DNA from 3 places in the Paenibacillus ilasis genome. Region 2 is predicted to be linked to each of the others. Evidence: predicted binding sites of a transcription regulator. Region 2 holds the regulator's gene; each other region holds the start of a gene.
The links. The regulator Rex, encoded in region 2, represses fermentation and respiration genes when NADH is low (regulators of the CRP and FNR family bind a similar motif). The targets are predictions, from matches to a motif close to TTGTGAAATATTTCACAA.
Positions count from the first base shown of each region.

Region 1 (8,389 bases), on a different contig from region 2:
GTTGGTTGTTAATGCAACACAGTGTTGAAGATTAGAAACGGTAATTGGACTCGCGCCAGCATTTCCAATCGTTACTCCGAATTTCATGGGTGCTCCGGTTCTATTCACATGCCAAACGTATACGCGGTAGTAAACTGTTGTTTGACCAGAAACGGAATCGTGCCAAAGTACAGCAGTTCCGTTTGTAAAGTTGTTTGTATATACCGATTCGGGATTGTCAGACATTAAGAACCGACGTGTGTTGTTTCTTTGGCCGTAAAGATTTAACGTAGGTGCTACATTCGGGATAGTTACGGCGTTCAATGCATTTGTTGTACAAGTTGGTATCTTTGGCATAATTAAATTCCTCCAATAATATGTTATAAATCGTTTCGTTACGCATTATATAAGGAAGGAGACTTTCTGGGATAAGTATAACTCAAGTGTATCCCTCACTGAATTATACAAGAAATCTCTAACCTAAATTGATTATATTATATAGCGTATCGTTACGCAATATATATTTTTTGTTGTTAGATGAATTATTTCTCCAGAAGTTTATACAATGGGTTCTATTTTTCGTAGCTAAAATGTCATACGACTTGGTTGAAGTCGAGACAGCCTTTAATGAGCATCAGTATTTTACATCTTCTGGAGTGGAAGTTATTCGCTATCCAAAAAATCCAGATGGGGGCACTCACAGGCTCTACGCAGCAAGCTGCCAAGAGACTGTAGATTTCATTTCCCTTTGGTTCCGAATCCTTTTGAAAGCCATACCTGTACGACCAGAGCCTCCACATGCGGAGGCTCTTTTTTTGATGTTTCGAAAATGTAGAGATTGAAGGTTAGCGAACAGATCCTAGTTATGCGATGGCGGCTGGTTCTCGTTTTTTCCGCAATAATCCGTGGGCGTGTCGTATCCGTCATGATAGCCAATCATCCAGAACCCCTCCAGGCAAAGGTAATAGAACTTTTTTAAAATGTCGCCAAAAACTCTCATCCCTTCTGGAAGACCTTTGCCTTCGATGGGTAGCCTCCTATCCGATTTGATTCAATGTAGATTGGGACGCTTCATTCATGGCCGGCTAATTCAATAAAAAATAAATAGAGACACCAAACTTTCCCCTTGTAATTGGTGTTATTAATAATGAATGGACAATAATGCAAAATATAGGAGATGAATATGGGTTATTCGTCAATAGCAAAGGAACCGCGTATCTTATCCAGTAGAATTAACATATAACATATCTGATAATTACTCTGAGAGGTGATTCATATTTATGGTGTTTAATAGTAATAACTCTAAAAAAATCCGAAAAAGTTTGTTTATCGGTATAATCGTTGTTGGTTTATCAACAATTATTGCTTGTAGTCCTAAAGAAATAAAAGAAACACAGTTAATAACTGATTATAATCGGCATTTGATTGGAAAAGAAACAAGTGGCGATTATATGATATATCGAAACGGAGTATATATTGATTCTAATGGAATCGAGTACTCACTAGAAGAATTAAAGAATAGAACACGAAATGGTCTTCCTGAGAACCGGATTATCACAAAGATAATGGAAGAAAATTTTATGCCTTCTTCAATATTTGAGTTAGAAACCAAAGAAAAAAACGGAGTATTTATTTCCCCTGAGATAATTACTGTAAATGGTTCAATAAGCGTCTTAACAGATACTAATGGAAGGGGGTGGGAACTAAAAGCCGGTGACTCTGTAGAATATGTATTTGAAAAGTATAAATCGGAGGTGGTCGAAAACCAAAATATATTAATTGGTTACGTTAAAGACGGTGTTCTAAATCCATCGCAACAATTCGATCAATTAAAGGGGAATTACAATTTAACTATTGAGGAACCAGGGCAATATTACTTTTACATAATAAATGCAAGTTCTGATACGATTGCCTTGAGAGAGGGAACTTTAAGGCTCACAAAAAATAACTGATATTTTTATGAACCATAATAGACCATTTATTTTGGAATTGATTCTACTATATTAATTTTAAGGAGACAATAAACAATGAAGAAAAAAATGATGAGTTTAGTATCGGTTTTATTATTGTCACTCTTTTTAGTTACATCGGTAAGCGCTGCAGGATCTACTAGTGGAACCAATGAAGAAGCTTCTAGCACAGATATTAGCTGGAGTTATACAAAGTTTGATGCTGATGGCAATGTAATTGAAGAAGGAATTATTCCAATGCAAATCTCAGATGATGGTATTATTAAGCCTCAATATGCTTGGCGGGGAATAACGCTGTATAATAATGAAGCGGTGACATTTACTCCGGAAGGTAATTCTAGTGGACTATATGCAGTCAAAGGTACAAATATGAGCATTAGATACCAACTAAACAGACCTGCTAATCATTATACTTGGATTAGAGCTTTGACCACCCCACCTTATGAATGGAGATCTGAAGGTATAAAACAAACAGTAACAGACACATATAAGGCTCCAGTTTCAGATTATTATGTAGGATATATGGCTAGTCTGTCCTCTGATCCTTTTACCATCAATATATTTGAGATTAAGTTTTAAAATTTTCGATTGAATACCGTTCATCAAATGAAAATAAATAAAACAAGGAGGAGCTGCGTAAATACAGCTCCTTCTTGTTTTATTGCCAACCTGGTAAACTGTGGGTGGACAAGAACATAGTCCCATAATAGCCCGCGCCCAGCGCGGGTTTTCTGTTTTAAGGGACCAAGTTCTTGTCCTTTGCTCAGGACAAGAACTTGGTCCCTTACCGATTCGATAATTATATCAATATGTCTTAAAAAAGAGTCAATGGATTTACTTTCGACTCAGAGGTTGTAAAGAGGATATTGGGAAGTTTCGTCGAATAGTTCTAAATAACTACATACACATATCAGAAGGGGGTCAAAAGAAGTGAAACAGGATAATAGAACTACTGCATTCAATCAGCCCAATAGGACAACGCCCGCCCAAGCTAACAGGACCGTTAGCAGTAAATCTAGGGCGGCTAGTCCTCAAGTAAACAGGACAGCAATCAATAAAGTGGGGGGGAGCGGATGGTCCTTCTGGTAACACGAGTAAAACAACAAAAGCCGCCATGAAGAATCAGCCAAAGGATAGACTAGGGCAAGCTGTAGTATCATTAATATTCGGTATATTCGGAATATTATTTTTCATAGTAGGAATGTTAAAGTTGGGCTTTGATTCCCAGTACAGCTACATGCCTTCGACAGGTACTATGGCCACAATTCTCTTTGCTTTTATACTTAGTGTTGTAGGTTTTTTCTTAGGTATTATTGCAAGAAAATCTTCTAAAGGAAGAGGTATGGCGATAGCGGGGATTACTCTAACAACATTACCCATTGTCGTCATGATATTAATTATTGGCGCGGGACTGGTACTAATCTATATGTAGTGGTAAGGTGGGTTAAATTTTGATACACCCCATCAATTATTGAACGGACTATCTATCTACATATGACTAAAGGGCTTGATAGAACGAGAGTTTTGATATGCAGGGGCGAATAGCTCCTGTAATTTGTTATCACTGTCAACTCGTCACATGTGGAGTGTTGCGCACTGTTAGTGCGATAGGAGTAGAACGTAATTAAAGTCATCTCAAAGCCTATAAAGTCGTGTTAAAGCCTAAAGTTGTGTTACAGGCCGGGCGAAATTCAGGTATCCACTCCTGTTTTTCCTCGGTTTTTTTATTTAATCCGTCCCCCTTCATTTTTCCATAGTCTTTCTTCTGTTTTTGTGGAATTAATTTAGAAAATGGAAATAAAGTAAGATAATAGTACAACAAAAACCTGTGGAATGTCTCATGGGAGCGCTACAGATAAATAAAGAAACAAGGAGGTTTGAAAATGACTAATAAAAGGTTTCCTTTTAAGCCCTTATCACTTTTGGTAGTTTTAGCAGTATTTCTATCCACATTTTGCGCAGCCTTACCGTCAGTGAGCGCAGCCGCTAGAGGAGCATGGGCTCCAAATACCGCATATGCAGTAAATGACACAGTAACCTATAGTGGAAGCACTTATACCTGTCTTCAGGCACATACTTCTCTCGTAGGTTGGGAACCGTCCAATGTCCCTGCTTTATGGCAGAAAGACGGTAGCGGTGGAACTACGCCACCAACCACACCACCGACAACGAACGGAGTAACATTCTATGCAGATATAAACTATGGAGGAAAAGCAGTGACACTCGGGATAGGCAATTATACACTGTCTCAGTTGAACGCAAACGGAATTCCGAATGACTGGATGTCGTCTCTTAAGGTTCCAAGCGGTTGGACGGTTGAAGTATACGAGAATGATAATTTTGGAGGAACCAAGTGGACCTTTACTTCAGATTCTTCCTGGGTTGGCAACACGATCAATGACAAAATGTCATCGGTCAAGATTTATACGGGTTCACCACCTCCTACAGTAACAAAGCCTGCCGAAGTTCCAAGCCATATATGGACATATGTCATGAATGCGGACAATGCCTATGGGAAAGGCGGAGATTTTGCTTTATTGTTAAGTGCTGTTATCAAAAAGGAAAGCAGCTTTGGAGCCGGTTTACCAGGTAGTCCATCGGCCGGCGACGGATTGATGCAGGTAGAACCAAACACACGCAATGCGTATTTATCTCAATTCAGCTCAAAATTTGGCCGTGCGTATAATCATAGCAGTGAACAAGATCAGGTATATCTGGGCGCGTTGATTTTAAATGAGAAGATTGTGAAGTTTGGAAATATCTACAACGGATTATTACACTACAACGGTGGAGATAACTGGTATCCGGGAGCTACGGATTCCTATGGCCGTCCTATTCTGGCAGATCAATATGCAGATGCAGTTTACGCTACTTACAAGGGCTATGGCGGTAAGAATTAAGGTGTTACATTGATAGGTAAATTGAAAAATAGCGACGTGGAAGGATTTCCTTGTTGAGTGGAAGCGGCTTATTTAATTTGAAAGGGCATGAGTTACCAAGCAGATCATTGCTTGCATAACCCATGCCCATTTTTCTTTATCAGGTTTTCTTCGACTACTAATTAGGCACCAAGGAACAATTTCATGTCATCTTCCACATTGGTAATGCCGCCGATACCGAAGTTTTCCACGAGGACTTTGGCGACGTTAGGCGACAGGAATGCAGGGAGCGTAGGGCCCAGATGAATATTTTTAACGCCAAGATAAAGCAGGGCAAGCAGCACGATAACCGCTTTTTGCTCATACCAGGCAATGTTATAGGAAATCGGCAAATCATTAATATCCTCAAGGCCGAATACTTCCTTCAGCTTCAATGCAATCACGACGAGGGAGTAAGAATCATTGCATTGACCAGCGTCCAGGACCCGCGGAATACCGCCGATTTCGCCTAGATCCAGTTTATTGTATTTGTACTTGGCACAGCCTGCAGTTAGAATGACCGTGTCTGTTGGAAGTTCAGCCGCAAAATCCGTGTAATAGTTGCGGGATTTCATCCGTCCATCGCAGCCGGCCATGACGAAGAAGCGGCGGATCGCCCCGGATTTCACGGCATCGACGACTTGATCGGCCACGTTCATGACAGCGGCATGAGCGAAACCGCCGATGATCTCACCCGTTTCAAGTTCCGTTGGAGCCGGGCATCCTTTCGCTTGCTGGATTAGTGCGGAGAAGTCTTTGGGAGCACCGTCTGTTCCTTCTGGAATATGGCGGACACCCGGAAACCCCGTGTTGCCTGTTGTATAGATACGGTCCTTATAACTGTCTTTCGGCGGAACGATACAGTTGGTTGTCATTAATATCGGTCCGTTAAAGGCTGCGAATTCGCTATTCTGCTTCCACCAGGCATTCCCGTAATTGCCTACAAAATGCTCATATTTCTTGAATGCCGGATAATAGTGGGCAGGCAGCATTTCACTGTGCGTGTACACGTCCACGCCGGTTCCTTCCGTCTGCTTCAGCAGCTCCTCCAAATCCTTCAGATCATGGCCGCTGATGAGAATGCCGGGCCGGTTTCTTACCCCGATATTGACCTTCGTAATTTCCGGATTTCCGTAAACAGAGGTGTTCGCTTCATCAAGCATCGCCATGGCGTTGACGCCGTATTTACCGGTTTCCATCGTCAAAGCTACCAGATCCTGCACTTCAAGGCTGTCGTCAAGCGTGGCGGCAAGCGCACGGCGCATAAACCGGTTTAATTCGTTATCATCCTTCTCCAGATGAAGCGCGTGGTACGTATAAGCAGCCATCCCCTTCAAGCCGTAAGTAATCAATTCGCGCAGCGAGCGGATGTCTTCATTGCGGGTCGAGAGGACACCAACCGTACGTGCTTTTTCATCAAAAGAAGCTTCGTTATCCGCCTGCCAGACGGCAGCATCAGGGAGATTGGCGGTTCCTTCCGGATATTGTTCGTTATAATAGGTTCGCACCTCGTCGCGGAGCTCGATCGCTTCCCGGATTCTTCCCACAAAAACCTCGCGGTCAAAGTTGGCGTTCGTAATCGTTGCAAACAAGGAGTCCATCATAAACAGCGATACGCGCTGTTCAAGCACCTCTGGCAGCCGGACATCCAGACTGAGAAAAGAGATACCTTTCAGCAGATAAATCAGCAAATCCTGCAGATTCGCCACATCATGCGGTTTGCCGCATACTCCGACAATGGTGCAGCCTGTTCCTTTGGATGCTTCCTGACATTGAAAGCAGAACATGGACGGTTGATGCTTTAAGGTCTCTTGGGCGTTGTTATACATTATTTCTCCTCCAATTTCGTGATTTTTTGCCTTAAGGTCAGTATAAGATTGCCTCGCAATTGGACTGTTGAAGACAGTATACTTCGCTCCCACAACCGACATAGTGATTGGAATCACAATTTCTTAAGTAGTGAGTTTAATCACAAACCCGGTCCGTTTCTTCTTTTAAACTGGAATTAATGACCTAAGAAGAAATGAGGAGAGAACATGTCGATTTTACCTCAAAAGAATGAACTGGGATTTTTCGAGATCCGTCTCGAATCCATCGGCGGGCTTGGCGCCAATCTGGCCGGAAAAATGCTGGCCGAAGCCGGGGTGACCGGCTCCGGACTTAACGGTTCGAATTTTTCCAGCTATGGTTCGGAGAAAAAAGGGTCGCCCGTGAAGAGTTTCGTAAGGTTCTGCGATTCCGAGGTGGAAATCCGCGATCACAGTCCCATTGAGCAGCCGCATGTCGTCGGCGTATTTCATGAAGCATTGTATAAGACGATAGATGTCATAAGCGGATTACAGCCTGATGGAACGGTGCTTGTGAATACGGCGCGAGCCCTTTCCGAAGTGGCCGTTGATCTGAACATGACGCAGGGAACGCTGGCCGTAGTTGATGCGCTGAAAATTTCCGTTGAGGAAAAAACCAAAGTGAATACGGCCATGTTGGGGGCATTGTTCCGGATTTGCAGCTTCCTGAACCCGGACGATATGCGGCTGGTGATCCGCACAACATTTGAGAAAAAGCTGCCCCACCTCGTGGAAGCGAATGTGCGGACCTTTGACAGAGGATATAACGAAGTCCAGTTCCTTTCCTTAGGAAATGGCGCAGAGCTTATAGACCAAATCGCTTTCGCAAGACCGCAGCCGATTCTTGGATATGAAACGCAGGAGCCGGGCGGGATTCTGAACGTTACTGCGAACAGTGTCCTGAAGGATCTTAGCGGCTCCCGGCAGGGATATTTGCCAGAGTACAAGATAGAGGACTGCATTCACTGTGCCGCCTGCGATACGGTATGTCCAGATTTCTGCATCGTGTGGGAGCAGAAACCGGATAAGCGCGGGAATATGCAGATGTTTATGAAAGGTATCGATTATCAGTATTGCAAAGGCTGCTTGAAGTGTATCGAAGCTTGTCCGACCACCGCTTTAGCTGCCATGTTAGAAGAGCCGTACTATGCGGAGCAGCACCGTGTGCCGCAATCATTTCCCTATTTAACTGCGGAGGGAGTCCGATCATGAATATGCAAATTCAAGAAACAACGGAGAACAAGCTGACGGCCGCTCAAACGGCAGTCTTCGAATCGGGCAACGAAATGGCTGCCATGGCGGCTGCCCAGATTAACTATCACATTATGGGTTATTTTCCGATTACACCTTCTACGGAAATCGCCCAATATCTTGACATGATGCGTACACGCGGCGAACATGACATCAAGCTGATTCCAGCTGACGGCGAACATGGATCGGCGGGGATTTGCTACGGTGCGGCCGCAGCCGGAGCACGGGTATTCAATGCTACCAGCGCGAATGGTTTCCTGTATATGATCGAACAGCTTCCTGTGCAGGCGGGCACACGTTTCCCGATGGTCATGAATTTGGTGACGCGTGCGGTCAGCGGACCGCTGGATATTCGTGGTGACCATTCGGATCTTTACTACGGCCTGAACACTGGCTGGGTGATTTTGACCGCTCGTTCACCGCA
Region 1 is NZ_JBHDJG010000003.1:594,309-602,697, reverse strand. Features, by position in the region: gene ACETK5_RS26910 (hypothetical protein) at 1-336, opposite strand, end outside; gene ACETK5_RS26905 (hypothetical protein) at 1,260-1,931, shown strand; gene ACETK5_RS26900 (hypothetical protein) at 2,007-2,528, shown strand; gene ACETK5_RS26895 (hypothetical protein) at 3,064-3,381, shown strand; gene ACETK5_RS26890 (carbohydrate-binding protein) at 3,833-4,849, shown strand; gene hcp (hydroxylamine reductase) at 5,011-6,696, opposite strand; gene ACETK5_RS26880 (2-oxoacid:acceptor oxidoreductase family protein) at 6,904-7,926, shown strand; gene ACETK5_RS26875 (thiamine pyrophosphate-dependent enzyme) at 7,923-8,389, shown strand, end outside.
Region 1: the regulator Rex is predicted to act here: its motif matches at 6,825-6,842, upstream of hcp (hydroxylamine reductase).

Region 2 (8,389 bases):
TTATCTAGACTGGTCTCGATCATTCGGTATGAATAGTCCAGTTTCTCTGGAGTTTTCTCTACGAGCAGTACGTCAAGACCTTTGGCTGCCAGCATCTCCGCAATGCCCTGCCCCATAGTCCCGCCGCCTACGACGCCGATTTTTTTGAAGTACATGGTTTCTACTCCACCCTTTCCTTATCTCTATACTTTATTGTACCCCATTTGTCGAAAAATACATTTTCAGAGCACAAAGTATAATAATATCTTAGCACGACAAAAAAGTAAAAAAAAATAACCAGCATAACAATTTATGCTGGTAAAAGCGCGTTTTCACGAAATTGACAACGAAATTGTTCCCCAGAGAGGATTTCTTCCTTTAAAAGGATATCAAGAGAATTGTCGAATATTGGCCGTTTTTGTCCCAAGAGATTCTTAGTGCGGTTCATTAACTCTTCCAAAATCACATTATTCTCTTTCATTAACTCTTCAGTTGTTACCATGTTCATGTTAACAATGCCCAGCGACGTCAAACCCGACTTCATCATCGTCTCCACGATGTTCAGCGATTGCTCAAAGTCATTGCTTGAGCCTGTGCTTCGCCCCCCGTAAAAGATCTCTTCGGCGGCCGCACCGCCAAGCGCGATCATAATTTGCTCTTCGAGGAAGGTTTTTGTATACAGATACTGCTCCTCCTGCGGGTTATGACGTACATAACCAAGTGCTTTACCACGCGGGCTCAGCGCAACTTGTTTCACACTCCCGGGACGCACAAGCTCTGCCATAATAGCATGTCCCAATTCATGTATGGCAACGCGCTTCTTCTCTTCCAAATTCGATTCGCGGTCGGAACGCTCACCCATCATTACCTTATCAATCGCCATGGACAAATGGCGCTGATGGATAAACTGTTCATTCTCGCGCATCGTATAAATGGCCGCTTCATTCATGACGCTCTCAAGCTGTGCACCCGAGAAACCGTAAGCTTCCTCGGCGATTTTCTCCAAGTCAACATCTTCATGCAGCGGCTTATTACCCGCATGCAGATTCAAGATATGAGTGCGTCCCTTCTTATCCGGAAGATCTACTTGAATATGACGGTCGAATCGACCTGGACGCAGCAGTGCACTATCCAGCATTTCTTTCCGATTTGTCGCGGCGATAACTAAAATGCGAGGCGTATCCTGTGAATAGATGCCATCCATCTCGGTTAGCAGCTGATTCAGCGTCTGGTCATACTCGCGCTGCTGGCCGCCTTCGCGTTTACCGCCAATGACATCGATCTCATCGATGAAGATGATGGCGTTTTGTTTGTTTTCTTTTGTCGCACGATTCCGGGCATCCTTGAACAAATCCCGGATGCGCCCCGCACCAACACCGACGTACATCTCGACAAATTCACTGCCGGATGCAGCAACAAAGATCGAATCCGTATAATGAGCAGCGGCTTTCGCCATCAACGTCTTCCCTGTTCCCGGAGGCCCGGTTAGGAGAATGCCCTTCAATGGACGAATGCCGAATTTCTTAATGTCTTCATGACGAATCAGAAAATCCAATGCTTCTCGCAGTTCTTGTTTAGCATTATCCTGCCCGCCGATTTCTTCGAACGTCAGCTTGGCAGGTCCGCTCTTTTTCCGCTTGCGCTCATTCCCTGCGCCTACAGCAATACCGCCTTTCATTTTAGCGATAAACAACAAGCCGCCTACAAGTCCTGCAGCGATGAGCAAGGGCACGATGTTCACGCCGACAAATACGAGGAATACCAGCAATACGGGAATAAAGCCTAACATGATTTCTTTAGCCAATTTAGGCATGATTCCACACCTCCATGTTGCCAGGCTGACGCGGCAAGATTATAAATTTACCAGACTTGCCGTCTGACAAGCTGACATAGACATTGGTGTCATCGATGGTTGCTTTTGCTTTCAAATTCGGAGACTGGGCAGCAAGCTGCTCGAGCGATGATTGAATATCGGTATACTGCTTATTATCCATTGCTTCGGCGACTGAAAGCATGGCCTTCTCCCACCATTGATCCAGTGCTTCCGAGGAATGGTCCTCCACCTGGATTTTCAATTCCCGCTTGCCAATCACAGACTTGCCTTCCTTCTTAATATGCTGAACCAAACCTTGTAAATTTGTATCTGGAGCCAAATCAAGATTCAAAGTAACGGTATTCTGTTTAATATCTATATGAGAATCCTTCACGCCGTCATATTGTGACACAACATTTGCCAGCGGATTTTGCAAAGCCATCTGCCGATACAGAAACCATCCGCCAAAGAGAACCGATGCTGAGATCACGACAGTCAGCATGATAGGTACAATGCGTAGTTTCATGAAGTTCCTCCTTCATTTCCTGTATAAAATTTTGTCTATCATTTGGTAACACAAAAATACATATAACAACGATATATTGCGATGCATGTAATTTATATGCTCGTTTTGTACAAGTACGAGTATATCACATCTTATATACTTTTTCATGCATGTCTGTGAAAATATTTAGAACAGTTTTTCCATATTTTTTCTGAATGCGCTTACAATTATGAAGGAAAAAGAGAAGCCCCCTCTTAAATAGTAAGGGACGCCTCTCTTTACTTCGTTTATTATTGATTTGGAAGAATAATGTCATTACCGATCGTGTTACCGTCTTGAAAACGATAAAACCGATAGCCGCGCTGACCGTTGTGTTCATACTGCAGCTGCCAGGCATACTCGCCTTCATACATTCCAGGCAGCAATCGCTTAATTTCCACACCAGGCAATTCGTTATAAATCTGATCCCGAATCTGGGCTTCCGACATCCCTGTATTCAATAAAACGGACTGGACAGCATCGGCACCTTCAACAGGTATGTTGTCATCTGTAAATTTTACCCATACCATACGATCTTGATTGTCCTGATCCTTGCCGCTTACCACCCAATAGTTATTATCCTCGCCCCACACCGATTTATAGGTCTTTCCGGACGAAACCAATTGGCCATGCTGCTTGGCGGCAGCAATCGCCATTCTTTCTTCATTCCAAGTGTCTTTCATAACATATGAATAATAGAGCTGTAAACCAAGCAGTAACAGCAGCACGCCGGATACACTAAGCAAGATCCACTTCGTTTTTTTCTTCAAATCCGTCTTCCTCGCTCCCCTTGATTATTCCCTAGAGGGTTGTAAGACGCTCAAAGGCACGCTGCGCTTCCCGCCGGATACGTTCCTCATCGAGAGTAAGGCTCGCGCCATTCTTCACGACCTGCTTACCGTCAACCCATACATGCTCAACATCCTTCGCACTGGCGGAGTAGATAGCATGAGAAATATAATCCGTCTTCGGAAGGAAGTGCGCCTGATCCGTGTTCAGTGCGATCATATCTGCCTTCATTCCTACCGCAAGCGTACCGATATCCGCAAGGAAAGCTGACTTGGCACCATACTCTGTACCCATCCGAAGCGCTTCGGATGCAGGAATCGCGGTTGGATCCCCGCTTACTCCTTTATGGATCAGTGCCGCCAGGCGCATCTCTTCAAACATATCCAGATTATTATTGCTCGCAGGTCCATCGGTACCCAAAGACACGGTGACCCCGGCTTTCAGTAGTGCAGGCACGCGAGCGATGCCGCTGGCAAGCTTCAGATTGCTGCCTGGATTATGCGACACCATCACTTGATGCTTAGCCAGGATTTCGATTTCTTCATCGGTCAGATGGACGGCATGCGCAAGCAGCGTTGGACGGGAAAACATGCCAAGCTTCTCCAAATGGGCAACAGGGCGGAGTCCGTAATCATTTACATTCTGAGCGACTTCCGTTTCCGTTTCGGACATATGCGTATGCAAAGGCAGATTCAGATCATGGGATGCCTGAACGAATTTCTCGATGAAATCCGGCGGGCATGTGTAAGGTGCATGCGGCGAGATCATCGCCGTAATTCTTCCATCCGCCTTGCCATGCCAGTCTTTCGCGAATGCAACCGCCTCATCCAGCTTCTGCTGCTGCACCTCAGGCGGACATAATCCGATGACACCGCGTGTCAGTACGCCGCGCATTCCTGAGTCCTGCACAACCTTTGCAACCTGATCCATATGATCATACATATCCACAAACGTCGTGGTTCCGCCTTTGATCATCTCAAGCACGGAGAGTGAGGTTCCCCAGTACACATCGTCGGCCGTGAATTTGGCTTCCATCGGCCACATTTTTTCCTGAAGCCATACCTGCAGTGCCAGATCGTCGCCATAACCGCGGAGAAGCGACATCGCCGCATGTCCGTGCGTGTTCACCAATCCAGGCAGGAAAAACAGATGGGTTCCGTCGATAATTTCTGTTCCCTCTTGGACGGTTGGCTCTTCTTCACCCAGGTAGGTTATCCGGTCATTCTCTACAACCATATATCCGCGTAGCACGGACCTTCCTTTCTCTAGTACCGCAAACGTTCCGTTTTTAACCATCCACTTCGTTGTCGTCATGTGCTGTATCCTCCTTACCGTTATCCAAATAATAGGCCAAACTTTGCAAATCCGTAGTAAAATCAGCCGTATGAATCCGGATATGGGATGGAGCTTTCAGGATGGTCGGCGCAAAATTCAGAATAGCCTCGATGCCTGCGGCGATAAGCTGATTCGCTACATTTTGCGCTTCAAAATCCGGAACGGTAATAATCCCGATACGAATGCCGTACTCATGAACCGTCTTCTCCAGTTCCTCCATCGGCTGTACAACCAAATTGTTTATTTTCATACCAACTTTGGGAGAATACGAATCGAAAACCGCCACAATCTTCATATTGTCCTTCAGAAATGCATTGTAATTTGATAATGCATGTCCAAGATTACCGGCCCCAATCAATGCGACATTGATCTTCTGGTCCAGCTTTAGAATCTGGCGAATTTTCTCGATCAGATAAGATACGTCATATCCGATCCCTTTCCGTCCAAAATCACCGAAATACGCTAGGTCCTTACGAATTTGAGCAGGATTGAGGTCCAGTTTTTGTCCCAGTTCCTGGGAGGAAACCGTGGAGACCTCCCTTTTCTGAAGCTCATTCAAATAGCGCAAGTATACAGGTAATCTGCGGACCACGGCTTCCGAAATTTTTTCCGATTTCATGCATGCTCCCCCTAATAATAGGTTAATAACTACATTTCAATGTGATCGTTCATGGTTTCACTTTATTCAGCTTGGTTCTCTACGCCTGCCTCTTCCTGCAGCCATTCCGAAATTCGGGGAACAATCCCCTCGGTCGGCATGTGCTCCATCTTTGGTCCCGGCAAGGAATATAGGAAATATTTTCCGTAATAGGATTCAATGACCCGGGTATCGTACACGATGACAATCCCCTTGTCTTGCGCTGTCCGTACCAGTCGGCCAAATCCCTGTTTGAAGCGAATGACGGCTTGCGGAACCGAAAGCTTCATGAAGGGGTTCTTCTTCTGCTGCTGCAGCAATTCGCTCTTGGCTTCAACCAAAGGGTGATTCGGCGGCTGGAACGGCAGCCGGACGATCGCAAGGCAAGTGAGCGCCTCACCGGGTATGTCAACCCCTTCCCAGAAGGAGCTGGTACCCAGCAGAACCGAGGCGCTGCTATCCTGGAATCTCCGGATTAACTTGGTACGGCTGGTTCCATCCATCCCTTGTCCCAGTACGGTAATATCGCTGGATGCCAGCGCCTCCTTCAAGGGCTCATGCACCTGACGCAGCATCCGGTACGAGGTGAACAGGACAAGCATACGTCCATGCGTAGCGATTGCCGTATCGGCCAATGATTGCACTAGTGTATTCACAAAGAGTGCATCCCCGACCGAGCCCTTCACGCTCGGAAAATCGCGCGGCACGACAAGGAGAGCCTGCTCCCTGTAATTAAACGGGGACGGCAGCAGAACCGTGTTCAGGTTGCCGCTATCTGCCGCTTCCTGTAGACCCAAATTCTCGATCATGAACTGGAACGATTTGTCCACCGACAAGGTCGCCGACGTCAGGATCACGCTTTGTTTCTTGTCAAAAAACAATTCCTTCAAGTGGGTGCTTACATCGACAGGCACCGCATAAAGTTGCAGCGATTTCCCGCGGAAATTGCCGTTAGCCTCCATCCAGTATACCGTGCCTTCATCATTCAGGGCCATGAAGGACCTCAGGTCCTCGCGGTGTGCGGCCAGGTCCTTAAACAGACCCGATAGGTCTGTTAACAGACTGTCGGCACTGTAATCGTCGAGATCTTCCTTCATTTCGGCGATCAGCTTGTCACCCTTGCGTACGACATCGCCCAGTATCACATGAATTTGATGTTCCAGCTCGGCAAGCGAATCCCAATCCTTCGGCTTCTTAAGAGGCGATAAGCGAAGCGAGAATTGACCGGCGTCTCCTGGAGATGCATCTCCGCGTTCCGGAAGCAGTCCGAACAATTGATCGCTGAGTCGATCCCAATTCTCTTTTACGGTGATCAGATCCGGATAAATCCGATCTATGATGGAAGACCACTCGACAGCCTTCTCATGGGATGAAACTTGCAGCAGCTGGCGAAGAGCCGGGAGCTGACCGCTGCGGCTGTCTTTGTACATACGGGTTAGCGTATGGACAACCGAAAAATATTTCATCTGCAAGCCAAGGTGCTTACCGGCGACATCCTCCAGATGATGCGCTTCGTCGATGACGAGACGCTCATAACTCGGAAGCAGCTGGTGATTCGCTTTTACGTCGGTGAACAGCTTCGAATGGTTCGTAATGACAACATCCGCGATGCCCGCTTCATGCTTGGCTCTGTGATAGTAGCATTTGCGGAACCATGGGCAGGCACGGCCAAGACAGGAATCCGAATCGCTGGAGATGGTCTCCCAGAAATCCCCTCCGCGGCCGCCAAGGTTCAGCTCCTCATCATCCCCGTTCTCCGTCTGGGTCAGCCAGACCAGCATCTGCGCCGCGGTGATCACATCTTCCTTCGGTGAATGAAAATCTCTTCTATTTATTTTATGTTCAAATTTTCTCAAACACAAATAATGGCCTCTTCCCTTGAAAATAGCCGCTTTAAACGGAAAAGGAACAACCTGGGTGAGCAGGGGAATATCCCGGTCACGCAGCTGTTCTTGAAGGTTGATCGTATGCGTGCTCACCATAACCTTCTGTTCCTGCTTCACGCTTTGATAAATCGACGGCAGCAAATACCCGAGGGATTTGCCTGTTCCCGTGCCGGCCTCGATTAATAAATGTTTATTGTTATCGAGTGCCTGCATCACTTCCTGGAACATCATGTCCTGGGCATCCCTGCTCTCGTAATGAGGCAGCGTTTCCTTCAGGCGTTCACGTACATCATTCATGTATTGCTCGAAGCTTACATCGGCCAAGGGATTGGGCTCCGTCTCATCCCTGACGGGCGCAATATCGTTCCAATCGTCAACTGCCAGGGCGAATTGACGATAGTACGTATGGGTGTCTCCGGCTTGTACAGCCTGGAGTTCCCTGTCAGCACGGATGCCGTCAAAGAACCAGGCCAAGTCGCTGTCCTCGTCCGCAAACAGGTCGCTTAACCGCTGTACGGTAAGAAGAGGAAGCTCATCGATCTCCTCCAGGCATTTCAGCAGCGCATAGGCTGTGGCAAGCGCATCGCTGTCCGCCTGATGCGGACGGTCATGCTCCAGGCCGAAATGAGAGGACACCATCCCGAGCTGATAAGAAGGCAGCGAGGGAAAACATATTTTTAAGAAGTGCATCGTATCTAGAATTCGGCCGCTGAACGGTAAATAGCCGCAGCGATCGAGTGCATTTTGCAAAAAGTTAAAATCAAAAGCGACATTATGCCCAACCAATACGACATCGTCGAGCATGGGCACTAGTTCCATCATCATTTCTTCCAATGAAGGAGCATTCGCTACATCACTGTCGGAAATGCCGGTCAAACCGGTAATAAAAGGAGGGATCGGAATCCCGGGATTGACATAGGTGCCGTATACGCGGGAGATGCTTCGATCCTCTTCGATGATGGCCAGTCCAACCTGAATGATCTCATCTGCTGACTGGTTGCCCGTGGTTTCAAAATCCAATACGGCAAATTTCATTTCGATAAAATCCCTTTCCTCCAGACTAATTAACAGCATACCAGAAGTTGCGGGTTTTGAACATTCCGGGTAAAAAATCCCCGCGTTCTCCCCCTCCGCTCCATACGGCAAAAAGCGATACCAAAGTCTCATGGATGAGCTCTGGCATCGCTTCTTGTTTGGGCTTGATTTCTACAGCAAAGAGATCAATTGGCTGCCGTACTGGAGCTCACCGCGATTCTGCTTGCAGACCTCCAAATTGATAATGGGGTCAGGAAGCGTCGGGTCGCTGTGGATCGCCAGTGCGAAATGCTCCTCGGCTTTCCCTTGTTGTCCATTCAACACCTCGATGCAACCCAGCGCATTGTAGATCATCGCCCGCATCTTCTTGT
Region 2 is NZ_JBHDJG010000001.1:3,703,151-3,711,539, forward strand. Features, by position in the region: gene ACETK5_RS16620 (3-hydroxyacyl-CoA dehydrogenase family protein) at 1-155, opposite strand, end outside; gene ACETK5_RS16625 (AAA family ATPase) at 290-1,792, opposite strand; gene ACETK5_RS16630 (hypothetical protein) at 1,785-2,318, opposite strand; gene ACETK5_RS16635 (cell wall elongation regulator TseB-like domain-containing protein) at 2,588-3,106, opposite strand; gene ACETK5_RS16640 (amidohydrolase) at 3,138-4,439, opposite strand; gene ACETK5_RS16645 (redox-sensing transcriptional repressor Rex) at 4,414-5,079, opposite strand; gene dinG (ATP-dependent DNA helicase DinG) at 5,142-8,018, opposite strand; gene ACETK5_RS16655 (hypothetical protein) at 8,190-8,389, opposite strand, start outside.

Region 3 (8,389 bases), 160 kb from region 2:
GGAACGGTTGAAGTTAAAGGACAAACGGCAGCAGAGTACATTCAGGGTCTGATTGACAAGGCAAATCGGGCCAAAGAAAAGTTTATGGAATTGAATCAGGAGCAAGTCGACGGGATTGTACAGTCGATGGCCATGGCAGGCCTTGAGAAGCACATGCAGCTGGCGAAGATGGCGGTTGAGGAAACGGGACGCGGCGTGTACGAAGACAAAATCATCAAGAACCTGTTTGCCACAGAGTATATCCACAACAGCATCAAATATGACAAGACGGTGGGTATCATTGAAGACAACGCTTATGACAGCTTTCAAAAAATAGCGGAACCGATCGGGATTATCATGGGGATAACCCCGGTAACCAATCCGACGTCCACGACGATATTCAAAGCGCTGATCTCCATTAAAACAAGAAACCCGATCATTTTCGGATTCCATCCATCCGCTCAGGCCTGCAGCCGGGAAGCTGCGCTGATATTGCGGGATGCCGCCGTGAAGCAAGGTGCTCCTGCCGATTGCATCCAGTGGATCGAAGCTCCTTCCATGGATAAAACCAATGCGCTCATGAATCATCCTGACGTCGCCTGCATTCTGGCTACGGGCGGTTCGGCGATGGTTAAAGCGGCATACAGCTGCGGCAAGCCGGCCCTCGGCGTAGGACCAGGTAACGTGCCCTGCTTTATAGAGAAGAGCGCCGACCTGGATCAGGCGGTGAACGACTTGATTTTGTCCAAAACCTTTGATAACGGCATGATCTGCGCTTCGGAGCAGGCTGTCATTATCGAGGAGCCTATATATCATACAGCGAAGAAAAAAATGATCGCCAGCGGCTGTTATTTCGTCAACAAGGAAGAACTGGCGAAGCTGACTGCGCATGCGATGGTATCGGAGAAATGTGCAGTCAATCCATCCATCGTCGGAAAGCCGGCCGCTAAAATTGCCGAGGCATGCGGTTTCGAGGTGCCGGAAAGCACCAAGATCCTGGTCGCCGAGCTGGAAGGGGTCGGTCCGGCTTATCCGTTGTCCGCCGAGAAGCTGAGTCCGGTTCTGGCCTGCTATAAAGTAAAGGACGCCGAGGAAGGCATAAGACGCGCAGAAGAGATGGTTGCTTTTGGCGGCATGGGTCACTCGTCGGTGATACACTCGCACAATGAGGACATCATCATGAAATTCTCGGATCGGATGAAAACCTGCCGCATCCTGGTGAACCAGCCTTCTTCGCAAGGCGGCATCGGCGATATCTACAACACGAACCTGCCATCGCTGACGCTGGGCTGCGGTTCGTATGGACGTAATTCCACTTCGTCGAACGTGACGGCTGTCAATCTAATCAACGTGAAAAGGGTGAACCGCAGAACCGTGAATATGCAGTGGTTTAAAGTGCCGGACAAAATTTACTTTGAAAAAGGTTCCACGCAGTATCTTGCGAAAATGCCGGAAATCACCCGTGTCGCTATCGTTACCGACCCCATGATGGTGAAGCTGGGCTATGTGGAGCGGGTAGAGCACTATCTGCGTCAACGCAGAGTGCCGGTAGCCATCGAAGTCTTCTCGGAGGTCGAGCCGGATCCTTCGACAACGACCGTAGAACGCGGAACGGAGATGCTTGCCAGGTTCCAGCCGGACTGTATCATCGCCCTCGGCGGCGGATCGCCAATGGATGCAGCCAAAGCCATGTGGCTGTTCTATGAATATCCGGATACGGACTTTAACAATCTGAAGCAAAAATTCATGGATATCCGCAAACGGGTCTATAAATATCCGAAGCTTGGACGGAAGGCGAAGTTCGTTGCCATTCCAACAACGTCGGGAACGGGCTCGGAAGTGACTTCGTTTGCCGTCATCACGGACAAAGGGCTGGGAAATACCAAATACCCGCTGGCTGACTATGAGCTGACACCGGATGTGGCGATAATCGATCCGGAATTTGTGTACACCTTGCCTAAAACGGCGGTAGCCGATACCGGAATGGACGTTCTGACACATGCCATTGAAGCCTACGTATCGGTGATGGCCAGCGATTATACGGATGGGCTTGCCATCAAGGCCATACAGCTGGTGTTCCAGTATCTTGAGCAGTCGGCGCTTACCGGTGACAAGCTCGCCCGCGAGAAAATGCATAATGCTTCGACGCTTGCCGGCATGGCTTTTGCGAATGCGTTCCTGGGCATCAACCACAGTCTTGCACATAAGTGGGGCGGCCAGTATCACACGGCACACGGACGCACTAATGCTATCCTGATGCCTCACGTCATCCGTTACAACGCCAAGAAGCCAACGAAATTCGCGGCATGGCCTAAATACACCCATTTTGTAGCTGATGAGAGATATGCTGAAATCGCACGGATTCTGGGGCTGCCTGCAAGAACGACGGAAGAGGGCGTAAACAGTTTGATTGCCGCGATCCGGGAGCTGAACAGCAAGCTCGGTATCGAGGAGTCGTTCCAGCAGCTTGGCATCGATCCTAAAGATTTCGAGAAAAATGTTGAGCATTTGGCGGATCGGGCTTTTGAAGACCAGTGCACAACGAGCAATCCGAAGCTGCCGCTGGTGACAGAGCTCGCAGAAGTTTACCGCAATGCATTCTACGGCCGGTTCTGAATAGGATAGGTATTGAAACGCCGATCATGAAGATCTGTGAAGGTTTTGAGGTAAGGTATGCGAGACCAGGACCAGAGTGATAAAAATCACGGGAAAAGTTAAGTTTGTGATTATTATCACAGATACAAGAGATCAACAGGACTACAATAAAGGTGTAGAAGGAAGCTGAATCTCAGATCTTTGATATAGAAGCTTGAAGGCACAAGGCGGGGTAGTTGCATCATTGGTCGTGAAAATAATCACATTTAAAGATCTGAGATAGATCAAGGTGTGGCCCCGCCTGTCCTTGCAAGCCCCAGCAAATCTAGGAGGGATTCGATATGTCGGTGATTGAAAAAGAAGCAGGCTGGAAAGGTTTTAAATCAGGTAAATGGACCAAGCGAATTGACGTTAATGATTTTATTGCAGAGAACATTACTCCCTATTATGGCTCTGATGAATTTTTGGCAGGACCCACGGATAACACCAAAGCACTGTGGGATATCGTATCGGATTTAACCATAAGGGAACGGGACAACGGCGGGGTTCTGGACGTGGATGTCCATACACCTTCAACCATCACCTCCCATCAACCTGGCTATTTGGATAAGGATAAAGAACAGATTGTCGGCGTTCAGACCGATGAGCCGTTCAAGCGCTCGATTCAACCTTTTGGCGGGATCCGGATGATGATTGATGCGTGCAACGCATACGGCTTTGAAATGCCGCAGGCCGTTGTGGACATCTTTAACGGCATCCGCAAAACGCATAATCAAGGCGTGTTTGACGCCTATACTCCTGAGATGAGAGCAGCGCGCAAGGCCGGGATTATTACGGGACTTCCTGATGCGTACGGTCGCGGACGTATCATCGGTGACTATCGCAGAATATCGTTATACGGTGTAGATGCACTGATTCAGGACAAATTGAGAGAACTCGCCGAGCTTGAAGTGGATGCCATGGATGAGCCGGTTATCCGTTTGCGCGAAGAATTGTCTGAACAAATGCGGGCACTCAAGGAACTGAAGGAAATGGCGGGTATGCACGGTTTTGACATTTCCAAGCCTGCGAATACGGCGAAGGAAGCATTCCAGTGGTTGTATTTCGGTTATTTGGCTGCGATCAAGGAACAGAATGGCGCTGCGATGTCGCTTGGCCGGGTATCTTCTTTCCTTGATATTTATATTCAGCGGGATCTGGCTGAAGGCAAGCTGACGGAAGAGACAGCCCAGGAATTGGTCGACCATTTCGTTATGAAACTTCGGATCGTGAAATTCCTGCGTACGCCGGATTATAACGAGCTGTTCAGCGGGGATCCGACGTGGGTGACGGAATCCATCGGCGGGATGTCGGTAAACGGTGAGACGAGGGTGACCAAGAACAGCTTCCGTTTCCTGCACACCCTGTACAATTTGGGACCTGCTCCGGAACCGAACTTGACGGTGCTGTGGTCGGAGAAGCTGCCGGAAGCCTTCAAAAAATACTGTTCGAAGGTTTCGATCGAAACCAGTTCGATTCAATACGAGAATGATGATCTCATGCGTCCGATCTACGGAGACGATTACGGCATCGCCTGCTGTGTATCCGCCATGCGCATCGGGAAGCAGATGCAGTTCTTCGGAGCCAGAGCGAACCTTGCCAAAGCGCTGCTGTATGCGATCAACGGCGGTAAGGATGAGAAATCCGGCGCCCAGGTTGGACCGGAATATCCGGCCATCACCGCCGAGGTTCTGAGTTATGATGAAGTCATGAAGCGATTCAAGCCGATGATGGAATGGCTCGCGAAGCTCTATATGAATACACTCAACGTTATCCATTACATGCATGACAAATACAGCTATGAACGGATTGAGATGGCGCTTCACGACCGGGATATCCTGCGCACGATGGCATGCGGCATCGCAGGCCTGTCCGTAGCAGCGGATTCACTGAGCGCGATTAAATATGCGAAGGTGAAGCCGGTACGCAACGAGCAAGGGATTGCGGTGGATTTTGAAATCGAAGGCGAGTTCCCTTGCTACGGCAACAACGATGATCGCGTGGATAGCATCGCCGTTGAGTTGGTCGAAGCCTTCATGAGCATGATTCGCAAGCACAAGGCTTACCGTGATGCCATGCCGACCCAATCGGTGCTCACGATTACGTCGAACGTCGTATACGGCAAGAAGACAGGAACCACGCCGGATGGACGTAAGGCAGGCGAGCCGTTTGCTCCGGGCGCGAATCCGATGCACGGACGCGATAAGAAGGGAGCTCTCGCTTCGCTGACCTCCGTGGCCAAGCTGCCTTATGAGGACAGCCTCGACGGCATCTCGAATACGTTCTCGATCGTGCCCAAAGCACTTGGTAAAGAGAGTGATATCCGTGTGAACAACCTGGTTTCGATGCTGGACGGTTATTTTGGCAGCAAAGCGCACCATCTGAACGTCAACGTATTTGACCGGGAGCAGCTGATCGATGCGATGGAGCATCCGGAGAATTATCCGCAGTTAACGATCCGGGTATCCGGATATGCGGTCAACTTCGTCAAACTGACGCGCGAACAGCAGCTCGATGTCATCAACCGTACGTTCCACGGATCGATGTAAGAATGGAAGACAACCATAGCGGATACAGAAAGGATGACGCACCATGCTAAAAGGTCATGTACACTCCATAGAAACGTTCGGAACGGTGGACGGTCCGGGTATCCGCTTTGTGCTCTTCATGCAGGGCTGCCTCTTGAAGTGTCAATACTGCCATAATCCGGATACCTGGGGACTGCATGAAGGACGCGAGATGACGGTGGAGGACGTGCTGGCTGAGATTGAACCTTATCTGAGCTACTACCGTTCATCGGGCGGCGGATTAACCGTCTCCGGCGGTGAGCCGACATTGCAGTATCCTTTTGTCACAGAGCTGTTCAAGGAAGTAAAGCGCCGCTGGAATTTGCATACAACGCTGGACAGCAACGGCTATAATGAACCGGAGAAAATATCGGAATTGTTGGAGTTTACCGACTTGGTGCTGCTTGATCTGAAGCATATCAACGACGAGAAGCATATTAAGCTTACCGGGAAGTCCAATGAAAGGACGTTAAAGACCGCCCGCTGGCTGTCTGACCATGATCGGAACATGTGGGTCCGGCACGTCTATGTGCCGGGCATCCATGATAGCGAGGACGACTTGATTGCACTCGGTCAATTCATCCGGACGCTGCACGGCGTGGAGAAATTCGAAATCTTGCCTTACCATCAGATGGGTGTGTACAAATGGAAGGAGCTCGGCATGGCTTATCCATTGGAGGGCGTGCCTTCTCCGTCCGAGGAAGAAGTGGCACGCGCTTACCGGTTGATTGGCGAGATACCCGAGAAAATACAGACTGTCCAGAATTAATGCCACCCGTATAATACTAAACATAATATGTTATGATTAATAACAATAACCTTTCCTAGATATGGAAGGGTTATTGTTTTTTGTAGAGGATTTTATCCCTTGGATAGAAAAATATCGACCTATCGAAAAGTGGAATCGCTTTCTATAATGAAGATGTAAGGAAAGCGCCTATCAAGTATACAAACACTTCGGGAGGGTCAAAGACAATGAAGAAAAAGGGTCTGGCATTATTCATGTCGCTTCTGTTCGTCTCATCCACGCTTTTGTCTGCATGCGGCGGCGGTGACAAGGCAGCAGAAAAACCGTCAGGTGGTTCGGAAGGAACGGTGAGCAATGAGCCGTTTGAAATCACCATTCGCCATACGCAAGTAGGTGAATCCAAGAAGTTCCGTCTCGCATTGCTGAACGATGTGGTCAGTAAAACCGAAGAGGCGGTGCCCGGACTGAAAATCAAGCTGGACGCTGTAGACTCTGAAGTGAACCGTAAAGAGAAGTTGAGAGGCGAGATGGCAGCCGGTAAGCCGCCGGAAGTATTCGACGTGTTCGGCAGCCCGGATGCAGGCGTATATTCCAAAGAAGGCTTGATGCTCGATTTGACTCCGATTTTGGATGAACTGGGCATTAAAGACAAATTTACGACACTGGACCCGTTCACACATGACGGCAAGATCTACGGATTGCCAATTGGCGGTTCCATTGAAGGTATTTTCTATAACAAGGATTACTTCACACAAAAAGGCCTGAGTGTTCCAAAAACATTGGCCGAACTGGAGCAAATTGCCGAAACGATCAAAGCCGACGGCAAGATTCCTTTTGCGCAATCCTCCAAGGATGCTTGGATTCCACTCATGACCACGAATAACCTGTGGAGCTACTATGCAGGTGCGGAGGTTACTTATGGCTTCAAGACCGGAGAAACCAAATGGACGGATCCGAAAGTCGTGGAAGGTGTGAAGAAGCATCAGGAATGGGTGGAAAAAGGGTACTTCAAAAAAGGCGAGCTCGGCTTCGAATACGCGGATATGAGAAACCAAATGATCACCGGCGAAGCCGTCATGATGATGGACGGATCGTGGGCAAACTCCGTATTTAGAGATCCGGCTCAAGCAGGTGATATGGTAGGTAAGGTCGGCTACTTCAACTTGCCTCCGGTTAATGAAGGCGACCCTGTCATCGTCATGCAGGACGCAAACAACGGATATGGATTCTCCGCAGCGGTAGCAGAAGATCCTCGTAAACTTCAAGCGGTTAAAGAATTCATTAAAAATATGTGGACAGATGAGATGCAGCTTCGCGGACTGAAAGAAGACGGTGTACTGCCGGCCATGAAGATGGATCTGGCAACAATGAACTCCACTTCGGATGATCCGCTTATGCAGGACATTTTCAAAGGCGTCAGTGAGATCAACAAATCCTTCCCTGCCTTTGATGCACTTGTTCAAGCAGACGTGAACACCGCACTGAGCATGGGAATTCAGCAGGTCATCGGCGGCGAGCTTGATGCCGAGAAGATGCTGGAGAATGTGCAAGCAGCGCAAGAAGCGGCTAATGCTTCAGAGGAATAACTAAAATTCTAGACGAAAGGGCACCACCCGCTGCGGTACATGGGGGTGCCCTTTCGCCTAAACAACATCAGACATAAATACGGAGGTTACCATGAACAAAGCGCTGAGAAATCCTCTGATTTACATCGTTTTTGTGCTGCCGGCATTCTTGCTGTTTCTGGCTTTTTTCATATACCCGATCTTTACTGCGTTTGACAACAGTTTTACGAGCTGGAACGGCATTTCCAAAGATGTGAAGTACATTGGGTTCGATAACTATGTGACCGCCTTGAATGACGATGCTTTTTGGAAGGCTGTCAGGAACAACGTTTATTTCATTCTCTTTTCCTGTTTAATCCAGGTTCCGACAATCGTATTCTTCTCCCTGTTAATCGCAAACGTGAAGCGGTTGAAGGGGCTTTATAAAACGGCGGTTTTCGCACCATCCATCATGTCGACGGCTGTGATCGGCATTTTATGGGGATTCATTTACAACCCGGACTTTGGTCTGATGAATGAGATTTTAGGGCTGGTTGGAATTGAACCCATCTACTGGTTATCGGATAGCAAATGGGCCATGATTGCCATCCTGATCACGAATGCGTGGCAATGGACCGGCTTTTACATCGTGATGGTGCTTGCCGCAATTTTATCCATACCCAAAGAGCTTGATGAGGCTGCGGCAATGGATGGAGCGACAGGCGTCCAAAGAGCAACCAAAATCACGCTTCCCTTAATTATGCCAATTATCTCTGTTGTAATCATGCTGTCGATCGCGGGAGCCATGAAAGCGGCGGACATTATTCTGGTTATGACCAAGGGCGGGCCGGCCGGCTCAACCGACGTTATGGCGACATATATGATTCGATATGCGATTACGAGCTTCAAGCATGGCT
Region 3 is NZ_JBHDJG010000001.1:3,866,972-3,875,360, reverse strand. Features, by position in the region: gene adhE (bifunctional acetaldehyde-CoA/alcohol dehydrogenase) at 1-2,595, shown strand, start outside; gene pflB (formate C-acetyltransferase) at 2,916-5,162, shown strand; gene pflA (pyruvate formate-lyase-activating protein) at 5,206-5,949, shown strand; gene ACETK5_RS17520 (ABC transporter substrate-binding protein) at 6,156-7,514, shown strand; gene ACETK5_RS17515 (carbohydrate ABC transporter permease) at 7,606-8,389, shown strand, end outside.
Region 3: the regulator Rex is predicted to act here: its motif matches at 2,823-2,840, upstream of pflB (formate C-acetyltransferase).